DNA from 2 places in the Novosphingobium sp. 1529 genome. Region 2 is predicted to be linked to the other one. Evidence: riboswitches for the same ligand, from Rfam matches in the RefSeq annotation. Region 2 holds a riboswitch; the other holds the start of a gene.

The links. A riboswitch is a leader RNA that binds a small molecule or an ion and turns the genes downstream of it on or off. The one in region 2 is predicted to bind cobalamin.
Region 1: it holds a riboswitch for cobalamin, as region 2 does, so the genes downstream of both, cobW (cobalamin biosynthesis protein CobW) here and ABIC78_RS04405 (TonB-dependent receptor plug domain-containing protein) in region 2, are expected to answer to the same signal.

The regions. Positions count from the first base shown of each region.
Region 1 is NZ_JBEPKW010000004.1:211,739-215,541, reverse strand. It holds gene ABIC78_RS11285 (HoxN/HupN/NixA family nickel/cobalt transporter) at 26-1,093, shown strand; cobalamin riboswitch at 1,165-1,385, shown strand; gene cobW (cobalamin biosynthesis protein CobW) at 1,580-2,617, shown strand; gene cobN (cobaltochelatase subunit CobN) at 2,633-3,803, shown strand, end outside.
Region 2 is NZ_JBEPKW010000001.1:981,049-984,851, forward strand. It holds gene ABIC78_RS04405 (TonB-dependent receptor plug domain-containing protein) at 1-1,588, opposite strand, end outside; cobalamin riboswitch at 1,712-1,881, opposite strand; gene ABIC78_RS04410 (cell wall hydrolase) at 2,057-3,364, shown strand; gene ABIC78_RS04415 (hypothetical protein) at 3,579-3,803, shown strand, end outside.

The DNA.
Region 1 (3,803 bases), on a different contig from region 2:
CCATTCTGGCCGGAGTATTCCGCTCGTGCCTGTTTCCTTTCCTGTTCGCCGCCTGCTGGCCCGTTCGGCCGCGCCCTCGCTGCGCCGGCGTATCGCTACTCTTTTGGCCGCGCTGCTGCTGGCCAATGCCCTTGCCTGGCTGTGGGCGCTGGGCCTGTTCCATGATCAGCCGCTGATGCTGGGCACCGCCGTGCTCGCCTGGGGGCTTGGCCTGCGCCATGCGGTCGATGCCGATCACATCGCCGCGATCGACAATGTCACGCGCAAGCTGATGCAGCTGGGGCAGCGGCCGATCGCGGTGGGCCTGTGGTTTGCCCTGGGCCATGCCACGATCATCGCCATCGCCTCGGTCCTGGTGGCGCTTACGGCCACGGCGCTCGCCCGGTTTGGCGCCTTTCGCGAGGTGGGCGGGATGATCGCCACGACGATATCGGCGCTGTTCCTGTTTGCCATTGCCGCGATGAACCTGGTGATCCTGCGTGGGGTGTGGCGCACCTTTGCCCATGTGCGCGCAGGGGGCACCTATGTGGAGGAAGACCTTGACCTGCTGCTGTCGGGCCGGGGCCTGCTATCGCGCCTGTTCCGCCCGATGTTCCGCCTGGTCACGCGCTCGTGGCACATGGCGCCGCTCGGTTTCCTGTTCGGGCTGGGTTTCGATACGGCCACGGAAGTCGCGTTGCTCGGCCTGTCGGCCAGCCAGGCGGCGAGTGGCCTGGCGCTCGGCACGATCCTGGTGCTGCCCGTGCTGTTTGCCGCAGGCATGGCGCTGATCGATACGATCGACGGTGTGGTCATGCTTGGCGCTTATGAGTGGGCCTTCGTCAAGCCGATCCGCAAGCTCTATTACAACATCACCATCACTCTGGTTTCGGCTCTGGTGGCGATCGTGATCGGCGGGATCGAGGCGGCCGCACTGATCGGCCAGAAGCTGGGCCTGACTGGCGCGCCATGGCGGTTGGCGGCCGATCTTGCCGGCAATTTCAATGGGCTGGGCTTTGCCATCATTGCCCTGTTCGCGTTGTGTTGGCTGGCCAGTGCGGCGATCTATCGGTGGCAGCGGCTCGACGAGATCGAGGTGGTTCGCGCAATCTGATGTCATGCCCGGTTGGCTTGGCCGGCGAACTGGGCTAGGAGGGCAGCGCAGGCAGCGGTTTCGGCCGGTGCCCTGCAAAAGATCGCGTCGGTGCCCCGAGAGGGGCTTAATCGGGAATGCGGTGCGGGGCTTTGCCCCAAGTCCGCAGCTGTCCCTGCAACTGTAAGTGGCGAGCGCGATGCACTGGTCCCCGCACGACGGGGATGGCCACTGGGCCCCAAGCGGGCCTGGGAAGGCGTGCATCAAGCCCTGACCCACGAGCCAGGAGACCTGCCGGCGTACTGGTCGCTCTTGCCTTGATCCAGGGGATGGTCCGGGCACGGTAATACTTCCGTCTGGGCGACGAAGACTTGTGCGGCTGGGGCTGCACGGGTTGCGTTGTGGTGGGCGCTTTCGTGCGCCGGTCCGCTGCCGCGCGCCTGGCCGGATCGTTTTCCGGCAAGCCCTGCCGTGTCGCTCGCCTGGCGCCGCGGAAGGGTTTTGTGCATGCCGGATCTGGCAAAAGTGCCTGTCACCATCGTGACCGGCTTTCTCGGCGCGGGAAAGACCACGCTGATCAGCCACTTGATTCGCCACGCCGGCGGCCGCCGCCTGGCCGTGGTGATCAACGAGTTCGGCACGCTGGGGGTGGATGGCGATATCCTCAAGTCCTGCGCCATTCCCGATTGCCCGGCCGAAAACATTGTCGAACTGGCCAATGGCTGCATCTGCTGCACCGTGGCCGATGATTTCATCCCCACGGTCGAACGCCTGCTCGCACTCGATCCCCGGCCCGATCACATCCTGATCGAAACCTCGGGGCTGGCGCTGCCGAAACCACTGCTCAAGGCGTTCGACTGGCCGGCGATCCGCAGCCGCATCACGGTCGATGGCGTCCTGGCGCTGGCCGATGCAGAGGCGGTGGCCGCCGGCCGCTTTGCCCCCGATCTGGCCGCGCTCGACGCGCAGCGTGCCGCCGATCCGGGGATCGACCATGAAACCCCATTGGCCGAAGTGTTCGAAGACCAATTGGCGTGTGCCGATCTGGTGCTGTTGACCAAGGGGGATCTGGCCGGCCCGGAGGGCTTGGCCAAGGCGCGGGTGATCATTACTGAGACGGCGCCGCGCGCGGTTCCGGTGATCGACATGGCCGAAGGCGCAGCCGATCCGCGCGTGATCCTGGGGCTGAACGCCGCAGCCGAAGACGATATCGCTGCCCGCCCGTCGCACCACGATGGCGCCGACGATCACGAGCATGACGATTTTGCCAGCACCGTGGTGCCGCTGGGCGAGGTATCCGATCCGGCCGACCTTGCCGCGCGGATCGCCCGCCTGGCCACAGAGCATGGCGTGCTGCGCGTGAAAGGCCATGTCGCCGTGGCGGGCAAGCCGATGCGCCTGCTGGTTCAGGCCGTGGGCGCGCGGGTGCGCCATCAGTATGATCGGCCCTGGCAGGCGGGAGAGCCGCGCATCGGGCAACTGGTGGCGATTGCCGAGCGCGACAGGCTCGACCCGCAAACCATCAAGGCGGTGCTGGCGGCCTGAGCGGCGGCACCCCCCATGCACGTCATCTTCCGCGAAAGCCACGGGCTTGAGGAAATGGCCGTGCCCCAGGATCTGGGGCAGGCGCCGGCGCCGCTCGTCGTCCTGTCGTTTTCCGACAGCGACCTGGGCGCTTTTGCCGCTGGCTGGCACCTGGCCCGTCAGGCCGATCCGGCGTTCCCGCTGCTGCGCCTGGCCAATCTGGCCGCGCTGGAACATCCCTTGTCGGTCGATACCTATATCGATCGCACGCTGGTTGGCGCGCGGGCGATGCTGATCCGCCTGATCGGCGGGGTTTCGTGGTGGCGCTATGGCCTGGGGCAGGTGGCGGCCCTGGCGCGCGCGCGCGGCGTGGCGCTGGCGGTGCTGCCGGCTGATGGGCGGGCCGATCCGCAGCTGGACGAAGCCTCTACTCTGCCGTGCGAAACCCTGCGTGATCTGGCCGTGCTGTGCGAGGCGGGCGGGGCCGATGCTGCCCATCGCGCGCTAGTGACACTGGCACAGGCGGGCGGGCTGGCGCTGAACGCAACCGCGCTGGCCGCGCCGGTGGCGCCGCTGCCGGCGGCGGGCCTGTGGCATCCCCATGGCAAGGCGGTGGACGCCGCGCGCCCGCTGGTGCTGGTCGTGTTCTACCGCGCCTATCTCACCGCGCGCGATGTTGCGCCGGTAACCGCTCTGATCACCGCGCTGGAGGAAGCAGGCCTGGCTGCGCAGGGGCTTTACGTCACCTCGCTCAAGGAACCACAATCGCGCGCGGTGGCGGCGGCAGAACTCGGCCGGCTGCGCCCGGCCGCGATCATCAATGCCACGGCCTTTTCCGCGCGTGACGATGCCGGGCATAGCCCGCTGGACTTGGCCGGCGTGCCGGTGTTCCAGGTGGCATTGGCCACCGGCACGCGCGAAAGCTGGGCAGGCGCCGCGCGGGGCCTGGCGCCGGCAGACCTGGCCATGCATGTCGTTTTGCCAGAGATTGACGGGCTGCTGTTTGCCGGCGTCGCCAGTTTCAAGGAACCCTGCGCGCAGGATGCCGATCTCGGCTTTGCCCGCCACATGCACCGGCCCGATCCGGCGCGGATCGACGCCATCGTGGCGCGGGTGGCTGGCTGGATCGCGCTGGCCCGGCGCCCCGTGGCGCAGCGGCGCCTGGCCTTGGTGCTGTCAACCTATCCGGGCAAGGCGCATGCCATGG
Region 2 (3,803 bases):
GGTCGTTGCCGAACGTGGCGGCGCCAGGCGTGCGGTCGGTCGCCTCGGTATAGGCATAGGCGATCGTGCCCTTGACCTGGCTGCTGAGCGCGGCGCCCACATCGAGCTCGACGCCTTGCGCGCGCGCCTTGCCGACGTTGTCATAGACGCCATAGGTATGGCCCTGGCACAGCGCGGTTTGCGCCATGAAGCACGAGACATAGGCGATGAGGTTGCGGGTATCGCGGCGGAACAGCGTGACGCCGGCATGGAAGCCGCCATCCTGGCTGGCATAGACCACGCCCAGGTCATAGCTGCGGCTGCGTTCGGGAGCGAGCGCGGCATTGCCGTAATCGGGCGAGAGCAGCTGATAGAGCGTGGGCGCGCGGAAGCCTTCGCCATAGCTGGCATTGAGGCGCAGCCCGCGCACCACTTCCACCGTGCCGTTGGCCCCCAGGCTGACATTGCTGCCGAACTGGCTCTGTTCGTCATAGCGCACGCCGGCGGCCAGGCTCGCCTTGGCGGTGTACCAGCCGAGCATGGCATGGCCGCTGGTCAGATGCGCGTTCTGGCGCGTGTCATAGGTGCTGTCGAACCGGGTCCATTCGCGATCCGCCCCGAAATCGATCGCGAAATCAGCAGGCAGGCTATAGCGGCCGTTCAATTCCACCCGCTCGCTGCGGCCGTTGTAGCCATATTCGAACGCGTTGTCGGCCCCGCCGGTGTAATAGCGGCGGCGCGTGTCGGACAGGGCATAGCCGGCATCGAGCGTCAGCGGACCGCCGGCATAGTGCAGCCCGGCGCGGCCGAAGAACTGCCGCGTGGTGGTGTATTCCGGGGTATCGGCAAAGACATAATCGGGCGCGGGATAGCCATCGATCTGGGTCTTGCCATCGGCATAGCGGGCATTGGCGACCAGCGACAGCGTTTCGGTGAGGTTGACCCGCGCCTTGCCGCCCACGCGCCACTGGTCATAGCCATCGCGCTCGGTCCCGCTGGCAGCGGCCGAAACTCCATCGGTGGTGGCATAGCCACCATCGATCGAGAAGGCATAGCGGTCGCGCTTCACGCCGGCGACAGCATCGGCATCATAGCTGCGGCGCGAGCCGGCCTCGGCCGAGGCTTCGACGCCGTCGATCTCGCGCGTGGTAACCGCGATCACCCCGCCAATGGCAGAGCTGCCCCAGACCACCGAGTTGGAGCCGCGCAGCACTTCGATCCGCTCGATCCCGCCGCTCGTCAGCGTGCCGAAGTCAAACCCGCCCGATGGCGCCGAGGGATCTTCCACGCGCACGCCATCGACCAGCACCAGGGTGTGCTGCCCTTCCCCGCCGCGCAGGCGCACGGCGGTTTGCGCACCCAGACCCCCGGTGCGCGACCAGGTCAGGCCCGGCACGCGATCGAGCACGCGGGTCAGGTCAACGCCCTGCACCGCCTCGATCGTCTGCAACGGCAACACGGTGATGGCCTGGCCGGTCTGGTCGAGCGACAGGTCGTTGCCGGTGGCCAATACAGTGATCTGCGCGCCATCGCTGGCGGGGGCTTCATCGGCATAGGCAGGGGTGGCCAGCATCACGGCGGTGGCCAGTGCAACAAGCGATGTCTTCACGGTTCTTTTCCTCCCGGCCCATGGACAGTCTTGCCGTCCATGGCGCGAGGGTCCGCCGGGCCCTGGCGGAAGACTCGTCACGCTTGCGCCCGGTACACCCCGCCCGGCCGCGGAACGACCACACACCGGCAGGTTTCCTGGCTCATCCGAAGTCAACGCGACACGCCGGCCTTCCCAGCCCGCCAAGGGGCCAGTGGCGCGCAAGGGCGCGGCGCTCGTCCGGAAACAGTTGCGGGGGCAGCGCCGGCTGGTTCCGGCTTCCCTCTTAGCCCGCGTGGTTGCGGGCACCGGTGGCGTCAGCCCGGGCGGATAGCGACACCTGCACCAAGGGGCAAGCCCGCAGCCATGATTAACCAACCCGTAGCAGCCTGTGCCTTATCGGGACGAGGACGATTCCTGCCGTGCATGGTTGCAGTGCAACGCGTAACGCACCATGGCGCAGACCAAGCCTGCCCTGTTTCACGCCCTATGCCAGACCCGATTCCCTTCACCGGCGCCACGCCCACCCTTCCGCCCGAGGCGCTGATGCCGCCGCCGGGGCCGGAAGAGCGCGTCGCCCTAGCCGGGCAGCGGCAGGCCGATGGCGCGCTGATCGCGGCGCTTACGCTGCCGCCGGTGCGCCCCCGCGATTTTGCCGCACGCATCCGCCGCCGCGACATGACCTCGTGGCGCCACCAGCATCGCGCGCCCTCGCGCCTGGCCGAGCGGGCCGCCGGTATTGCCGCGATCGGCGCGCTAGGCCTGGTGCTCGGCGCGATCGGCTGGGGTTCGCCCGGCAGCGATGCCGCCGCAGCGCAGGATCGCAACGGCGGGCTGCAACCTTTCGAGCGGGCGGGCGAAAGCTTTCCCGGCTCGGCGTTCTACTATGTTTCGGCGCAAGACAGCGGCCTGCTTGCCCCGCAGGACGCCGCCCGTGCCTGGGACCGGCAGGTGGCCGCAATCCGCAGCGATGCCGATGATGGCACCACCACCGCGCCCTGGTCTGCCAATCCAGCAGCGCGGCCACTGTTTGCCACCGGCAGCGGCGAAGACCGCTGGCGCGCGCTGCAATGCCTGACCACCGCGATCTATTACGAAGCCGCGTCCGAACCCGATGCCGGGCAGCGCGCAGTGGCGCAGGTCGTGCTCAACCGCGTGGCGCATCCCGCCTTTCCCAAGACCGTGTGCGGCGTGGTGTTCCAGGGCTCGGAACGCGCCGGTTGCCAGTTCAGCTTTGCCTGCGACGGCGCGATGGCGCGCCGCCCGGTGCAACAGTTCTGGGACCGCGCCCGGCGCGTGGCAGCCGATGCCCTGGCGGGCAACGTGTTTGCCCCGGTGGGCCTGGCGACGCATTACCATACCAGCGCGGTCCATCCGCTATGGTCAGACAAGCTGGCCTTCATCGGCACGATCGGGGCGCATCGCTTCTATCGCTGGGCCGGATCGGCCGGCCAGCCCGCCGCCTTCAACGCCAGCTATCGCGGTGGCGAGCCGCTGGCCGCGCCCCATCCGCGCAGCTGGGTGCCGGCCGCGGCCGACGTGGCCGATCCGGTGACGCTGGAAAAGGCCTTCGAAGACGGCCGCATCAGCGCGCTGGAACACACCGGCGCGCCGGCCCTGGGCGCCACGGTGAGCATCATGGACGGCCCCAGCCAGGCGCCGCAGCGGCCGATCTCGGCCAGCGCCGCACCGCAACTGGCAGCGCCCCTGCCCGGCGCGCCCAATCCGCAGGTTCGCCCCGAAGCGCGGGAAACCTATGAAAACGCCGGAAAATGGATTGCCCAGCCGCATGGCTAAAGGCTGATTGAACCCGGCCAGGCGCTGCATCGGCACGCTTGGCCGCGTCTGCGGGAACATCAATGTCCCGTTTACCGTCTCATCTCACGCCCTGTTAGCGCAACGCCCCGTAGAAGGACGGCAGAGCCGCCAGGAAGTTTACCCCGAAAACGGCTTTGAACACGAAAAAAGCCGAACTTTCGGTGTCGCGATGAAGAACGGAGACCACCCGCGCATGCTGCGTTTCGCCCCTCGCTATGGCATGATCTCGCCCTGTCTCCGTCGGCCCGCCGGCCGCGTGCCGCGCCCTGCCAACGACAATCCGGCCTGGTCGCTCCAGGCAGCCCAGGACTATCCCTCGCCAGTGCGCGCCATGGCCGGGCGCCTCGCTGATCGGCTGGCCGAAGACGCCCTGCTGGCCGAAGCACTGCGCCTGTTTGCCAGTCATGGCCATGCCGCT